4 regions of the Enterobacter sp. UPMP2052 genome follow, and region 4 is predicted to be linked to each of the others. Evidence: predicted binding sites of a transcription regulator. Region 4 holds the regulator's gene; each other region holds the start of a gene.
The links. Region 4 encodes sigma-54, which starts transcription at its own class of promoters, with help from an activator protein. Its sites were predicted from a motif close to GTTGGCACANNTTTCGCTNT; they were not measured.
Positions count from the first base shown of each region.

Region 1: the regulator sigma-54 is predicted to act here: its motif matches at 1,121-1,140, upstream of norV (anaerobic nitric oxide reductase flavorubredoxin).
Region 2: the regulator sigma-54 is predicted to act here: its motif matches at 817-836, upstream of ACWKX3_RS02740 (branched-chain amino acid ABC transporter substrate-binding protein).
Region 3: the regulator sigma-54 is predicted to act here: its motif matches at 1,563-1,582, upstream of hypA (hydrogenase maturation nickel metallochaperone HypA).

Region 1 covers NZ_JBSKJR010000009.1:64,046-68,203, reverse strand. The annotation lists gene norR (nitric oxide reductase transcriptional regulator NorR) at 1-999, opposite strand, end outside; gene norV (anaerobic nitric oxide reductase flavorubredoxin) at 1,187-2,632, shown strand; gene norW (NADH:flavorubredoxin reductase NorW) at 2,629-3,762, shown strand.
Region 2 covers NZ_JBSKJR010000001.1:605,319-609,476, reverse strand. The annotation lists gene ACWKX3_RS02745 (YecA/YgfB family protein) at 1-581, opposite strand, end outside; gene ACWKX3_RS02740 (branched-chain amino acid ABC transporter substrate-binding protein) at 999-2,120, shown strand; gene ACWKX3_RS02735 (ABC transporter permease subunit) at 2,221-3,135, shown strand; gene livM (high-affinity branched-chain amino acid ABC transporter permease LivM) at 3,147-4,158, shown strand, end outside.
Region 3 covers NZ_JBSKJR010000009.1:45,271-49,428, reverse strand. The annotation lists gene hycC (formate hydrogenlyase subunit 3) at 1-259, opposite strand, end outside; gene ACWKX3_RS18970 (4Fe-4S dicluster domain-containing protein) at 256-864, opposite strand; gene hycA (formate hydrogenlyase regulator HycA) at 935-1,399, opposite strand; gene hypA (hydrogenase maturation nickel metallochaperone HypA) at 1,610-1,960, shown strand; gene hypB (hydrogenase nickel incorporation protein HypB) at 1,964-2,827, shown strand; gene ACWKX3_RS18950 (HypC/HybG/HupF family hydrogenase formation chaperone) at 2,818-3,090, shown strand; gene hypD (hydrogenase formation protein HypD) at 3,094-4,158, shown strand, end outside.
Region 4 covers NZ_JBSKJR010000006.1:103,404-107,561, forward strand. The annotation lists gene lptA (lipopolysaccharide ABC transporter substrate-binding protein LptA) at 1-219, shown strand, start outside; gene lptB (LPS export ABC transporter ATP-binding protein) at 226-951, shown strand; gene rpoN (RNA polymerase factor sigma-54) at 999-2,432, shown strand; gene hpf (ribosome hibernation promoting factor) at 2,455-2,742, shown strand; gene ptsN (PTS IIA-like nitrogen regulatory protein PtsN) at 2,825-3,316, shown strand; gene rapZ (RNase adapter RapZ) at 3,362-4,158, shown strand, end outside.

The sequences.
Region 1 (4,158 bases), on a different contig from region 4:
TTCACGCAGATCGCGGTTGGTGGCGGCCAGCACGCGCACGTCGACGCGCAGGCTGCGATCGTCCCCGACGCGCTGAATATCACCATACTGCAGCACGCGCAGCAGCTTCGCCTGCAGCGACAGCGACAGCTCACCAATTTCGTCGAGGAACAGCGTGCCGTTATCCGCCATTTCAAACTTGCCGCTGCGGTTGCTGATGGCCCCGGTAAACGCCCCTTTGACGTGACCAAACAGCTCGCTTTCCGCCACGCTCTCCGGCAGCGCCGCGCAGTTAAGGTAGACCAGCGGGTTAACCGCACGCGGCGAGGCCTCGTGAATCGACTTCGCCACCAGCTCCTTCCCGGTGCCGGTTTCACCAAAAATCAGCACGTTCAAATCGGAGGCCGCCACAATGTCGATCTCTTTTTTAAGCTGCGCCATGCCCGGCGACAGGCCGATCATCTCGGTGTGAGCCACCTGCTCAAACGCTGCCGGGCTGCCGGGAAGAATGTTCTGGCTCTCCAGTTGCTCAATCAGCAGCGCATTGTTGAGCGCGCCGGCGGCCAGCGCGGCAATCAACCGCAGCTCCTCGTCGCTGAACGTGTCGAACTGATCCGGCGACATGCCGTCAAGCGTCAGCGCGCCGATGAGGTTTTGCCCGGCAAACAGCGGCAGGCCAATGCAGGCGTGCACCTTCAGGCTCTCCTGGCCGGGGATCAACCCGTCATAGGGATCGGGCAGATCGCTGTCTGCCGGAAAGCGCACCACGTCCCCCGCCCTGGCGATGGTTTCCAGGCGCGGGTGGCCTTCAAGGGTAAAGCGACGCCCCAGCACGTCCTGCGCAAGCCCGTCGATCGCCAGGGGGATAAACTGCCGCCCCTCGTAGCGCAGCAGCGCCGATGCATCGCACTCCAGCACGTGGCGCAGCGTGGAAATCAGCCGCTGAAAACGGTCCTGATGCCCAATTCCGGTTTGCAGTTCAATGGCAATCTTCGCCAGTACATCTACAGAAAAGCTCATGTTGACCTCGCTGTCATTTTGACAATACATATTGTCATATTGACAGTATTTATCATAGTCATTATGACTACCTATTAGGGAGAATAAAAAATAAAACCATATACAATCAATAGCTTAAAAAGTTGGCACGCAACTTGATATAGCTTAACCATCTTATTTAAAAACGTCGCATTAAACTGAGGTTGCTATGTCTATTCTGGTTAAAAATAACATTCATTGGGTTGGCCAACGTGACTGGGAAGTTCGTGATTTCCACGGAACTGAATACAAAACGCTGCGCGGCAGCAGCTACAACAGCTATCTCATTCGTGAAGGCAAAAACGTCCTGATTGATACCGTCGATCACAAATTCAGCCGTGAGTTCGTGCAGAACCTGCGCAGCGAAATCGACCTGAATGACATCGACTACATCATTATTAACCATGCGGAAGAAGATCACGCCGGCGCGCTGACCGAGTTGATGTCCCATATCCCGAATACGCCAATCTACTGCACCACCAACGCGATTGACTCCATTAACGGCCATCATCACCATCCGGAGTGGAATTTCCACACTGTGAAAACCGGTGACTCCCTGGATATCGGTAACGGCAAACAGCTGATCTTCGTGGAAACGCCTATGCTGCACTGGCCTGACAGCATGATGACCTACATGACCGGCGACGCGGTGCTGTTCAGTAACGACGCCTTCGGCCAGCACTACTGCGATGAGCGTCTGTTCAACGACGAAGTGGATCAGACCGAGCTGTTCGAGCAGTGCCAGCGCTACTACGCCAACATCCTTACGCCGTTCAGCCGTCTTGTAACGCCAAAAATCACTGAGATCCTCGGCTTTAACCTGCCGGTGGATATGATTGCCACCTCTCACGGCGTGGTATGGCGTGAAAATCCAACCCAGATTGTCGAGCTGTATCTGAAATGGGCGGCAGATTACCAGGAAGATCGCATCACCATCTTCTACGACACCATGTCCAACAACACCCGCATGATGGCGGATGCAATCGCGCAGGGTATCAACGAAGTTGACCCGAACGTGGCGGTGAAAATCTTCAACGTCGCCCGCAGCGATAAAAACGAAATTCTGACCAATACCTTCCGCTCCAAAGGCGTGCTGGTGGGCACCTCCACCATGAACAACGTGATGATGCCAAAAATTGCGGGTCTGGTAGAAGAGATGACCGGCCTGCGCTTCCGCAATAAACGCGCCAGCGCCTTTGGCTCCCACGGCTGGAGCGGCGGCGCGGTTGACCGTCTCTCAACCCGTCTGCAGGATGCCGGTTTTGAAATGTCCATGAGCCTCAAGGCCAAATGGCGCCCGGACATCGACGCACTGGAAATCTGCCGCCAGCACGGTCGCGATATCGCACGTCAGTGGGCGCTCGCTCCACTGCCTGAAGCCGTAGCAAAACCGGCCGAACCACAGCCCGCCAGCAGCTGTGCCGCCGCTTCTGCCGATCTCGGCCCGCGCATGCAGTGCAGCGTCTGCCAGTGGATTTACGACCCGGAACTGGGCGAGCCGCTGCAGGATGTCGCCCCGGGCACGCCGTGGAGTGACGTACCGGACAACTTCCTCTGCCCGGAATGTTCCCTTGGTAAAGACGTCTTTGACGAACTGGCTACGGAGGCAAAATGAGCAACGGGATCGTCATCATCGGCTCGGGCTTTGCCGCCCGCCAGTTGGTGAAAAACATTCGTAAACAGGATGCCAGCGTACCGTTGACGGTGATCGCCGCCGACAGCATGGACGAGTACAACAAGCCTGATTTAAGCCACGTCATTAGCCAGAATCAGCGTGCCGAAGACCTCACCCGCCAGTCGGCGGGGGAGTTCGCGGAACAGTTTAACCTGCGCCTGTTTCCCTACACCTGGGTAACCGATATCGACGCTGCCGCCCACGTCGTGAAAGCGAAAGACCAGAGCTGGCTGTACGATAAGTTAGTGCTTGCTACCGGTGCTTCTGCCTTTGTTCCACCGGTTGAAGGCCGCGAGCTGATGCTCACCCTGAACAGCCAGCAGGAGTACCAGGCCAGCGAAACGAGGCTTCGCGATGCGCAGCGCGTGATGATTGTTGGCGGCGGCCTGATTGGCACCGAGCTGGCGATGGACTTCTGCCGGGCGGGTAAAGCCGTCACCTTAGTGGACCACGCGGCGAGCATCCTGTCGGCGCTGATGCCTGCGGAAGTAAGCAGTCGCTTACAGCATCGCCTGACCGATATGGGCGTGCACCTGCTGCTGAAATCGCAGCTGCACAGTCTGACCAAAACCGAGGGCGGCGTGCGCGCCACGCTCGACGGCAATCGCAGCGTAGAGGTAGACGTCGTTATCGCTGCGACCGGGCTGCGTCCGGAAACGGCGCTGGCTCACCGTGCCGGAGCCGAGACCCACCGCGGCGTGAAGGTAGACAGCTACCTGCGCACCACGCAGCCCGACATCTATGCGCTGGGCGACTGCGCGGAGATCAACGGCCAGGTTCTGCCGTTCCTGCAGCCGATACAGCTTAGCGCGATGTATCTGGCGAAAAACCTGCTTGGGGGCAGTGCGCCCCTGAAATTACCCGCGATGCTGGTGAAGGTGAAAACACCCGAGCTGCCGCTGCACCTTGCCGGTGAAACCCAGCGCCGGGATCTTAACTGGCACATCACCCTTGAGTCTCAGGGGATGGTGGCACGCGGTGCTGACGATGAGGGCAATCTGCGCGCCTTCGTGGTCAGTGAAGATCGGATGAAGGAGGCTTTCGCTCTGCTGAAATCGCTGCCCGTTTAACCCTTAGCCTTTTACCACGCTTACTTAACCTTGGGATTTTATTATCCGCAGCCCCGATGTCCTGGGGCTTTTTTTTACGCAATCTATTCATAAAATAAATACAAATCAGATAAATCACCGCTATCAGTCCTTTTATTATTTATTCCATCAATACTGAAATACGAAATCACTAAAAAACACCGACCCGTTTTATTTTACTGATTTTATCTTAGCCCGGAAGCCCGCACTGCGCGGCTGCATATCCTGCTGAAACCTGCCACCAGGGTAAGTAGCAAAGGCCATGACACCCTTTTTAATGGTGTAAAATGCGGAATATCTCATTTAAGAATGAATGGTATATTTAAATAATAATTCGCCGTAAAAATATAATTTAAATTCATTTCTCATGCATTATTT
Region 2 (4,158 bases), on a different contig from region 4:
TTTTTCGCCTCCGGCTCTTGCGGGTTCGCCATCCAGTAGTTGTACAAGCGCAGCGCCGCAGGCTGAATGCGCTCGATGCTGGCGAAATACGCCTCTTCGGTCAGTTCATCCAGCTTCTCGCTGTTCTCTTCCGTTCCGTGCAGTGCGATAACGTCCAGATCGGCTTTTAGCTCTTCAGGTAACGCCGACCAGTCGGTTAAGGCCACACCGCGCATATAGCCATAACACCACTCTTCAACCACGGTGAAGCTCTGCCCGTCCACGTCGTTAAAGCCAAACATTGGCTCAAACTGATCCGGGTACTCGCTCAGGCGCTCGGCAATGTCGTTCATATGCTTAAAGCAGAGATCGATGAACCGGTTCATTTCGCGATCGTTTTTCCAGCGCGGAATGTACTTCTCGCCGCCCCATACCGCCACCAGCCAGGTGTCGGGTTCAGGTACAACGGGGCCGGAAAGCACGGCGGTAAGCATACCGTCCAGTTCAGACACGTCAATGACCGACGCATCGTCATGGCCGTAAGACATTAAGGTCTCTTCAAGCCATGTCATTTCGCTTTCATTTAATGGGCCTTCAGTCATCGCTGACACTCCTGATCAAAAAAGGAAAAGATCCTGACACATATCGCCGCCCGTGCCTATATGAAGTTTAGGCCTTTATTGCTGCAAAAACGTGCAAATCGTGACGCTTGCACAACTTATGGGCTTTAGTGTTAACGAGATGTGATCTCCGCTGTAATTTCACCTCATCCCGCAAGGCGGGATAAAACGGCACTCTATACTCAACATGTCACAACCCGGTCAAGGGACTAACCATTCTGGCAACGTTTTTGCTTAATGTTCTGCGTGCTAACTGGCACAACGAAACCTCGCCGTATTACGCGCTGTGTTGCCTGGATTTCGTGCGTTTTGTTCTTGCTTTTGTTTTTGGATTAACGACGTCATCAGGCGTTCGGGTTAATACCTGATGCAAAAACCTCTATGCTAAGGAACATCATAATGTCGCTGAAATTTATCAGAAGTCCCCTTTCTCTCGTGCTGGCCGGCTGTCTGGTGACGGCATTTTCCGCACAGGCCGATGTCGTGATTGGGGTTGCTGGCCCGTTCACCGGGCCAAACGCAACCTATGGCGATCAATACTGGCACGGTGCGACGCAGGCCGCGGAAGATATTAACGCCGCCGGTGGCATCAACGGTGAGAAAATTAAACTGGTTCAGGGCGATGATGCATGCGAGCCAAAACAGGCAGTCGCCGTCGCCAACCGCCTGGTTGACCAGGATAAAGTCAACGCCGTTGTCGGGCACTTCTGCTCCTCGTCAACCATGCCCGCCTCAGAGGTATACAGTGACGCGGGCATTCTTTCTATCACCCCCGGCTCGACCAACCCGCTGATTACTGAACGCGGCATGAGCGATATGTTCCGCATGTGCGGGCGCGATGACCAGCAGGGCCAGGTCGCCAGCGATTTCATTATCGACAAGCTGAAAGCGAAACGCGTGGTCATCATCCACGATAAAGATACCTACGGCCAGGGGCTGGCGGATGCGACCAAAGCGGCGCTGGCAAAACGCGGCGTTAAGGACGTGATGTATGAAGGGCTGTCGCGCGGCGAAAAAGACTTTAACGCGCTGGTGACCAAGATCGGTGCGCAAAAACCGGACGTGGTGTTCTTCGGCGGATGCCATCCTGAAGCCGGTCCGCTGGTGCGCCAGATGCGTGAGCAAGGCGTACAGGCCAGTTTCTTCTCCGGGGACTGCATCGTCAACGAAGAGATGGTTACGGCGGCCGGAGGAGCGAAGTACACCAACGGCATCTACATGACCTTTGGTAAAGACCCCCGCCTCATCCCGGACGGCAAAGCCGTTATCGACAAATTCCGCGCCGGTAAGTTTGAACCCGAAGGCTATACCCTCTACGCCTATGCCTCCATTCAGGCCATTGCCGCCGCATTCAACGCCACAAAAGGGACCGATTCCGCCAAAGCCAGCGAATGGCTGAAAGCCAACGCCGTGGAGACGGTGATGGGCAAAAAAGCCTGGGATAGCAAAGGCGACCTGAAGGTCTCTGACTACGTGGTTTATCAGTGGGATGACAAAGGAAAATATAAGGAAGTTCAGTAACGGGACGGAGTCACGCTCAACGCCAGCGGGCCTGCCTGCTGGCGCCAACGACACATCAGGCTGCGCCAGCTGCGCTGGCCTATTACACGAGCGCGCAATGATGAGCACATTCTTCCTGCAGCAGTTAATTAACGGATTAACCCTCGGTTCCGTCTACGGACTCATCGCCATCGGCTATACCATGGTTTATGGCATCATCGGCATGATTAATTTCGCGCACGGCGAAGTCTATATGATCTCGGCTTACCTTTGCGCCATCGGCCTCGCGCTGCTGTCGTTCTTCGGCTTGCAGTCGTTCCCTTTGCTGATCCTCGGCACGCTGGTCTTCACCATCGTCGTCACCGGCGTGTACGGCTGGACCATCGAGCGGATAGCCTACAGGCCGCTGCGCAACTCCACGCGCCTCGCGCCGCTGATCTCCGCCATCGGGATGTCCCTTATTCTGCAAAACTACGCCCAGCTCAGTCAGGGGCCACGCCAGCAGGGCGTGCCGACGATGCTGGATGGTGTGCTGCGGTTTCATCTGGGCGATGGCTTTGTTCAGATCACTTACACCAAGGTGTTCATTCTGATCGCGTCGTTCGCGGGCATGCTGCTGCTCACCTGGATAATCAGCAGCACGCGCCTGGGGCGGATGTGCCGGGCGGTACAGCAGGATCGCAAAATGGCCTCCATCCTCGGGATAAACACCGACCGCATTATCTCGCTGGTGTTTGTGATTGGCGCCGCGATGGCCGGGCTGGCCGGGGTGTTGATCACCATGAACTACGGCACCTTTGATTTCTACGTCGGCTTTGTGATTGGCATTAAGGCCTTTACGGCAGCGGTGCTCGGCGGCATTGGCTCGTTACCCGGAGCGATGCTGGGCGGGCTGATCCTGGGGGTCGCCGAAGCGCAATTCTCCGGGATGGTGAACTCGGATTATAAAGATGTGTTCTCGTTTGGATTACTGGTGGTGATCCTGATTTTCCGTCCTCAGGGGCTGCTGGGCCGCCCTGTCGTAGCCAAAGTGTAAGAGAGAAAGCAATGACGACACTCACGGTTGCCTCTGACGGTTTTTCCCTTAAACGCTGCGTCCTTGATGCCATCTTCTCTGGCCTTGTGGCGCTTATCATTTTCGGCCCCATCGCGGGCGTTGTGCTGGACGGCTACAGCTTCAACTTCGAATGGCAGCGGCTGGTGTGGATTGTCGCTATCGTGATGCTCGGGCGGTTTGTACTGAGCGTTTTTTTAGGGACATCCCCCGGCAGACGTTTTCAGGCACGCTTTGAGGCCGACAGCGCGGGGGTGTACGTTCGTCCCCCGGAATACAAAAGCCGGATGCGCTGGATCATTCCCCTGATTATCGCCCTGGCGATCTGCTTTCCCTTTGTCGCGACCAAATACGTGCTGACGGTGGCGATCCTCGGGCTTATCTACGTGCTGCTCGGCCTTGGGCTGAACATCGTGGTCGGGCTGGCCGGGCTGTTAGATCTCGGGTATGTCGCCTTTTATGCCATCGGTGCCTATGGTCTGGCCCTCGGTTATCAGTATCTGGGGCTGGGGTTCTGGACGATGCTGCCTTTGGCCGCCCTGATGGCCGCCGCCGCGGGCGCGCTGCTGGGATTCCCGGTGCTGCGCATGCACGGCGACTACCTGGCGATCGTGACGCTCGGGTTCGGAGAGATTATTCGCCTGGTTCTTAATAACTGGCTGACGTTCACCGGCGGCCCAAACGGCGTTTCTGCCCCTCCTCCCACCTTTTTCGGCCTTGAATTTGGACGGCGGGCGAAAGAAGGCGGCGTGCCGTTCCACGAATTTTTTGGCCTGACCTACAACCCCAACATGAAATTCATCTTTATTTACGCGGTGCTTTTTCTTGTCGTGCTGCTGGTGCTGTATATCAAGCATCGCCTGACGCGAATGCCGATTGGCCGGGCGTGGGAAGCGCTGCGCGAGGATGAGATCGCCTGCCGGTCGATGGGGCTGAATCACGTGCTGGTCAAGCTGTCGGCCTTTACGCTGGGGGCATCGACTGCCGGTATCGCCGGGGTGTTTT
Region 3 (4,158 bases), on a different contig from region 4:
ACAGGCCGAACGTGATAAGCCAGATCGCGTTCAGCGGCGTGACCTGCACCGCGTGATGGACAAACGGCATCATCGTGTGAACGCGCCCGCCGCCGAGCAGCACCACGCCGCCCGCGCCCAGCGTCAGCACGCTGCCAACGGCCCCGCCGATACCGGCAATCCAGCCGCTGAACGCTGTAGAGAAGGAGAAGATCGTCGCCAGTACGGCCGCAGCAGCAAAGACCGCTACGCCGGTGTTCATCATCGTCACGGCGTTCATTGTGCCCCCTCGTTAAATGCCTGCAGCAGAGAAAGATCGCCCACGTCGGTGTTGATGGTCAGCTCGCGTTTACGCCTGCTGGTGCGGGCGATGTCGCGGATGTTGACCAGAATCAGCGCGTTGGTCGGACAGGTGCGTACGCAGGCCGGGCCTTGCTCATCAAAGCTGCACAGGTCGCACTTCACCGCGACGGCGCGCACGCCGGGCACCCAGTCCAGCAGCGTGCTTACGCGTGCCGGCGCGGGAGGCGCAGGCGGCGCTTTGGGCGAGTTGGCATTCGCCGGGATATGCAGCGGGCGGCTGCCGGAAAACTCAATCGCGCCGAACGGGCAGGCGATGCCGCACAGCTTGCAGCTCACGCACAGGCTTTCGTTCAGCTGCACGGCCCCCTCAACGCGGGTAATGGCGTTGACCGGGCAGACGCCCGCGCACGGGGCATCTTCACAGTGGTGGCAGAGCTGCGGGGCAGACTCTTTTTCATTACGCATGACGCGCAGGCGCGGCATGGACTGCAGCCCATGCAGGCGGTGCGTTTCCGAACACGCCGCTTCACAGGTTCGACAGCCAATACAGACCGTCGAGTCAGCAATTACAAAACGGTTCACCGGGCAATCCTCTGGTGATGGTCATTTTTGACGAAAAGATGTCTTCTCGACACTTCTCGACACTCGGGGATCAGGCAACGTGCGTTGACGTCGTTGCCGCCACCAGCTGTTTCAGGTTGACCGGCAGGTCATGTTCAACCGCTGCGTACAGGCCGTTGTATACCGGCTCGATTTTTTCCAGATAGTGCTCCAGCACCTGCTGGCGATCGCGGTTGGAGACGTGACCATCGATCATGCCGTCGGACATCAGCTGCGCCTGTGCAATCCGTTGTTTTTCACCCGCTTTTGTTTCGACGTAATACTCAATGGTGTGGCTGTTAAAGGTGTTCGCCAGGGTGACGAAAATCGTGAAATGGCCGAAGAGGACAAAGCGCATATCCCCCTGCGCCGCACAGCTCATGGCGTGGTGAAGACGGGCTTTCGACAGGGTAATGCCCTGAATCAGAGAGTTGCAGTACTGGTGCCATTGCTCCTGCAGCTGCTGATGACGCCGTGCGATGTAATCGGCTTTTTCGCTGATTTCCCAAATAGTCATAAAACGCATCCGGTTAGTGAAGATTTCGGCTATTAAGCAGATTCCATGCCAGTTTTTAATGTATTGATTTACATAGGCTTTAATCTGGGCAGCCCTGTCACATCGTCGGTGTCGACGTGTCATTTCGACAGCGTTGACATCGTCACCCCTTAAGGGAAATCAAGCTGGCACTGTTATTGCATTACAGGGTCAATTCATTGAGGAGGCGTCATGCACGAAATCACCCTCTGCCAGCGGGCTCTGGAACTTATCGAACAGCAGGCAGTACACAACCACGCCAAACGCGTGACGGGCGTCTGGCTGAAAGTCGGCGCATTTTCCTGCGTCGAAACCAGTGCCCTCACCTTCTGCTTTGAACTGGTGTGTCGCGGCACGCTGGCGGAAGGCTGCGAACTTCACATTGAGGAGCAGCAGGCGGAGTGCTGGTGCGAGCAGTGCCAGCAGTACGTCACCCTGCTGTCATCAAAGGTTCAGCGCTGCCCGCTCTGCCAGTGTGCGGGGCTGCGCATCGTGGCGGATGACGGCATGCAGATCCAACGCCTCGAAATTGAGAAGGAGTAAAGTATGTGCAGTACCTGCGGTTGCGCTGAAGGCAACCTGTATATTGAAGGGGATGAACACCGTCCCCACTCCGCGTTTCGCTCAGCCCCCTTTTCCCCTGCGCCGCGCCCGGCGGCGGCATTCACCGGAGTCACCTTCACGCCGAAACGGTCCGTTGAGGGCGATTTGCACTACGGACACGGCGCAGCCGGCACCCATGCTCCGGGCATCAGCCAGCGCCAGATGCTGGAGGTGGAGATCAACGTGCTCGACAAAAATAACCAGCTCGCAGCCCGCAACCGCGCCCGCTTTGATGCGCGTAACCAGCTGGTGCTGAATCTGGTCTCCAGCCCCGGCTCCGGCAAAACCACGCTGCTTACCGAAACCCTCAAACGCCTGAATGCGCGCGTATCCTGTGCGGTAATAGAGGGCGATCAGCAGACGGTGAATGACGCGGCGCGCATTCGTGAAACCGGCACGCCCGCCATTCAGGTTAATACCGGTAAAGGCTGCCACCTTGATGCGCAGATGATTGCCGACGCCGCGCCGCGTCTGCCGCTGGCGGATAACGGCATTCTGTTTATCGAGAACGTCGGAAACCTGGTCTGCCCGGCGAGCTTCGACCTGGGCGAGCGGCATAAGGTGGCCGTGCTCTCCGTCACCGAAGGGGAGGACAAACCGCTGAAATATCCGCATATGTTTGCCGCCGCCTCGCTGATGCTGCTGAACAAAGTGGATTTACTGCCTTACCTCAACTTCGACGTGGAGAAATGCCTGGCCTGTGCCCGGGAAGTGAATCCGGATATTGAGATCCTGCTGGTCTCCGCCACGCGCGGCGAGGGCATGGAACACTGGCTGAACTGGCTGGAGCGTGAACGATGTGCATAGGCGTACCCGGACAAATTCACGCCATTGACGGCAATCAGGCCAAAGTGGACGTGTGCGGTATTCTGCGCGATGTCGACCTGACGCTGGTGGGCAGCACCGATGACACCGGCGCATCACGGCTTGGTCAGTGGGTGCTGGTTCACGTTGGCTTTGCGATGAGCGTGATTAACGAAGCGGAGGCCCGGGATACGCTCGACGCGCTGCAAAACATGTTTGACGTGGAGCCGGATGTGGGCGCACTGCTGTACGGTGAGGAACGGTAATCTATGCGTTACGTTGATGAATACCGTGCCCCTGAACAGGTGATGCAGCTGATTGACCATCTGCAATCCCGCGCATTATTGCTTGAGTACACCGCCGAAAAACCGTTACGCATCATGGAAGTCTGCGGTGGACACACCCACGCTATCTTTAAGTTTGGCCTTGACCAGCTGCTGCCGAAAAACATCGAATTCATTCACGGCCCCGGCTGCCCGGTGTGCGTGTTGCCGATGGGGCGTATCGACAGCTGCCTTGAGATTGCCCACCATCCGGAGGTGATCTTCTGCACCTTCGGCGATGCGATGCGCGTGCCGGGCAAAAATGGCTCGCTGCTGCAGGCCAGAGCGCGCGGCGCGGATATCCGCATCGTTTACTCACCGATGGATGCACTGAAGCTGGCGGCCGACAATCCGACGCGAAAAGTGGTCTTTTTTGGGCTGGGTTTTGAAACCACTATGCCCGCAACGGCCATCACACTCCAGCAGGCGAAAGCCCGCAACATCGGCAATTTTTACGTTTTCTGTCAGCACATCACGCTCATTCCCACCCTTCGCAGCCTGCTTGAAGAGCCGGACAACGGTATTGATGCTTTTCTCGCGCCGGGCCATGTCAGCATGGTGATCGGTACTGAGGCGTATGGTTTTATCGCCGGGGAGTACCATCGCCCATTAGTGGTAGCTGGTTTCGAACCACTTGATCTACTACAAGGCGTGACCATGCTGGTTGAGCAGAAAATAGCGGCTCTGAGCGTCGTCGAAAATCAGTATCGCCGCGTGGTGCCGGACGAGGGGAATGTGCATGCGCAGCAGGCCATTCGCGAGGTGTTCAGGGTGGAAGGCAACAGCGAATGGCGCGGGCTGGGGCTGATTGCCGAATCCGGCGTACACCTGACGCCGCCGTATCGTTCCTTCGATGCCGAGGCGCATTTCCGCCCGCAGCCACAGCAGGTGTGCGACGATCCTGACGCCCGCTGCGGCGAGGTGCTCACCGGCAAATGCAAACCTCATCAGTGCCCGTTATTTGGCAGCACCTGTAACCCGCAAACCGCATTCGGTGCGCTGATGGTCTCC
Region 4 (4,158 bases):
CATTACGAGCTGGCGAAGGATCTGGTTATCCTGACCGGTAACGCCTATCTGGAACAGCTGGACAGCAACATTACCGGCGACAAGATCACCTACCTGGTGAAAGAGCAGAAAATGCAGGCCACCAGCGAGAAAGGGAAACGCGTCACCACCGTGCTTGTGCCTTCGCAGCTGCAGGATAAAGGCAAAGGCCAGGCCCCGGCACAGAAGAAGAGTAACTAATTCGTTATGGCAACATTAACTGCTAAAAACCTCGCGAAAGCGTATAAAGGCCGCCGCGTCGTCGAAGATGTCAGTCTGACCGTCAACTCCGGCGAAATTGTGGGCCTGCTTGGCCCTAACGGTGCAGGTAAAACCACCACCTTCTACATGGTGGTCGGTATTGTGCCGCGCGATGCAGGTAACATTATCATCGACGATGAAGACATCAGCCTGCTGCCGCTGCACGCGCGTGCGCGCCGTGGTATCGGCTACCTGCCGCAGGAAGCGTCAATCTTCCGTCGCTTAAGCGTCTTCGATAACCTGATGGCCGTGCTGCAGATCCGTGACGATCTGACCAGCGAGCAGCGCACCGACCGTGCGAACGAGCTGATGGAAGAGTTCCACATTGAACATCTTCGCGACAGCCTCGGTCAGGCGCTCTCTGGCGGTGAACGTCGCCGCGTTGAGATTGCACGTGCGCTGGCCGCTAACCCGAAATTCATCCTGCTTGATGAACCTTTCGCGGGCGTTGACCCCATTTCCGTTATTGATATCAAACGCATTATTGAGCACCTGCGCGATAGCGGGCTTGGCGTACTCATCACTGACCATAACGTCCGTGAAACGCTGGCCGTCTGCGAACGCGCCTACATTGTTAGCCAGGGCCATCTGATTGCCCACGGTACGCCGCAGCAAATCCTCCAGGATGAGCATGTTAAGCGCGTGTACCTTGGGGAAGACTTCAGACTCTGATAGGGTAGAGGCAACGTAGCGCCGAACCGGAGAAAAATGCTCTGAATATGAAGCAAGGTTTGCAATTAAGGCTGAGCCAGCAACTGGCGATGACGCCGCAGCTCCAGCAGGCGATCCGTCTGCTGCAGCTGTCCACGTTAGAACTTCAGCAGGAGCTCCAGCAGGCGCTGGACAGCAATCCGTTGCTGGAGCAAACCGATCTTCATGACGAGGTAGACACCCAGCAAACGCAAGACGCAGAAATGCTCGACACCGTTGAGGCGCTCGAACAAAAAGAGATGCCGGACGAGCTTCCGCTGGATGCCAGCTGGGATGAACTCTACACCGCCGGTACCCCTTCCGGAACGCGTGCAGACTACCAGGACGACGAGCTGCCGGTCTACCAGGGCGAAACCACCCAGTCTCTGCAGGATTACCTGATGTGGCAGGTGGAGCTTACGCCGTTCTCCGATACCGATCGCGCCATTGCGACCTCCATTGTCGATGCCGTGGATGACACAGGCTATCTGACCGTCACGCTGGACGACATTCTGGAAAGTATCGGCGACGAAGACGTTGAGCTGGAAGAAATTGAAGCCGTGTTAAAGCGCATCCAGCGCTTCGACCCGGTCGGTGTGGCGGCGAAAGATCTGCGCGACTGCCTGCTGATCCAGCTTTCGCAGTTCGCCAAAGAGACGCCGTGGATCGACGAAGCCCGCTTAATCATCAGCGATCATCTGGATCTGCTCGCCAACCATGATTTCCGTTCGCTGATGCGCGTCACGCGTCTGAAAGAAGAGGTGCTGAAAGAGGCGGTGAATTTAATTCAGTCCCTCGATCCGCGTCCCGGCCAGTCGATCCAGACCAGCGAACCAGAATACGTGATCCCTGACGTGCTGGTGCGAAAGCATAACGGTCGCTGGGTGGTTGAACTGAATTCAGACAGCATCCCTCGTTTGCAAATTAACCAGCAGTACGCCTCCATGTGCACCAGCGTTCGCAACGACTCCGACAATCAATATATTCGTAGCAACCTTCAGGAAGCGCGATGGTTGATCAAAAGTCTGGAGAGCCGAAATGATACGCTGCTGCGCGTAAGCCGCTGTATTGTCGAACAGCAGCAGGCGTTCTTCGAGCAGGGCGAAGAATTTATGAAGCCGATGGTGCTGGCGGATATCGCCCAGGCCGTCGAGATGCATGAATCAACCATTTCCCGTGTGACCACGCAGAAGTATCTGCACAGCCCGCGCGGTATTTTTGAGCTTAAGTATTTCTTCTCCAGCCATGTGAATACCGAAGGCGGCGGCGAAGCCTCGTCAACGGCAATCCGTGCACTGGTGAAGAAGTTGATCGCCGCGGAAAACCCCGCGAAGCCACTGAGCGACAGTAAGTTGACCACCCTTCTCTCCGATCAGGGTATTATGGTGGCACGTCGTACCGTTGCGAAGTACCGAGAGTCTTTATCCATTCCGCCGTCTAACCAGCGTAAACAGCTGGTCTGACTCAACCGATAAGGAAGACACTATGCAGCTCAACATCACTGGACAAAACGTCGAAATTACTGAGGCCCTGCGCGATTTCCTGAACACGAAGTTCGCGAAATTAGAGCAGTATTTCGAAAGGATCAACCAGGTCTATATTGTGTTGAAAGTGGAGAAAGTGACTCATATCTCGGATGCCACCCTGCACGTAAACGGGGGTGAACTGCATGCGAGTGCGGAAGGGCAAGACATGTACGCGGCTATCGACGGCTTGATTGATAAGCTTGCACGACAGCTCAATAAACATAAAGATAAACTGAAACAACACTAATTGTCCGGGCAGTTAACGGGTGCAGGAAGGCCTGTTGTGAAACACAACAGGCCGTTTGTACAGTTAGCGCTTAGGTGAAATTATGATGAACAACGATTCCGCTCTTCAATTGAGCAATGTCCTGAACCAGGAATGTACCCGCAGTGGCGTTCACTGCCAGAGCAAGAAACGTGCGCTGGAGATTATCAGTGAGCTGGCCGCAAAGCAGTTGGGCCTGCCGCCGCAGCTGGTATTTGAAGCGATTTTGACCCGTGAAAAAATGGGCAGTACCGGTATCGGCAACGGCATCGCGATCCCGCACGGCAAGCTGGAAGAAGACACCCTGCGTGCCGTCGGCGTGTTTGTGCAGCTCGAAACGCCCATCGCGTTCGATGCCATTGATAATCAGCCGGTCGATCTCCTCTTCGCCCTGCTGGTGCCAGCCGATCAAACGAAAACCCATCTGCATACGCTGTCACTGGTTGCTAAGCGGCTGGCCGATAAAACCATTTGCCGTCGACTGCGCTCAGCCCAAAGTGATGAGGAGCTGTATCAAATTATCACTGAAGCAGAAGGCAATCAGGATGATGCATAACCGGGAGATGGCCTTCACATCTGTTGCCCTGAGGAGAAACGGAACATGGTGTTGATGATCGTCAGCGGTCGTTCAGGGTCGGGGAAATCCGTCGCCCTGCGCGCGCTGGAAGATATGGGCTTTTACTGCGTAGATAACCTGCCGGTGGTGCTCTTGCCCGAACTGGCCCAAACGCTCGCGGACAGGCAGATCTCGGCGGCAGTGAGTATCGACGTCCGCAACATGCCAGAGTCGCCGGAAGTGTTTGAGCAGGCGATGAGCAACCTGCCGGAAGCTTTCTCGCCTCAGCTGCTGTTCCTTGACGCCGACCGTAACACGCTGATCCGTCGCTACAGCGACACGCGTCGTTTGCACCCGCTCTCCAGTAAAAATCTCTCCCTGGAAAGCGCCATCGATCAGGAGAGCGACCTGCTGGAGCCGCTGCGTTCCCGCGCCGACCTGATTGTCGACACCTCCGAAATGTCCGTCCACGAGCTGGCAGAGATGCTGCGTACCCGTCTACTGGGCAAACGCGAGCGTGAACTGACAATGGTGTTCGAATCCTTCGGCTTTAAGCACGGTATTCCGATCGATGCGGATTATGTCTTCGACGTGCGCTTCCTGCCGAACCCCCACTGGGATCCCAAACTGCGTCCTATGACCGGTCTGGATAAGCCCGTCGCGGCGTTCCTCGACAGACACACAGAAGTTCACAATTTTATCTACCAGACGCGAAGCTACCTTGAGCTATGGTTACCTATGCTGGAGACCAACAACCGTAGCTACCTGACGGTGGCGATTGGCTGTACCGGCGGTAAACATCGCTCGGTTTATATTGCCGAGCAGCTGGCCGATTACTTCCG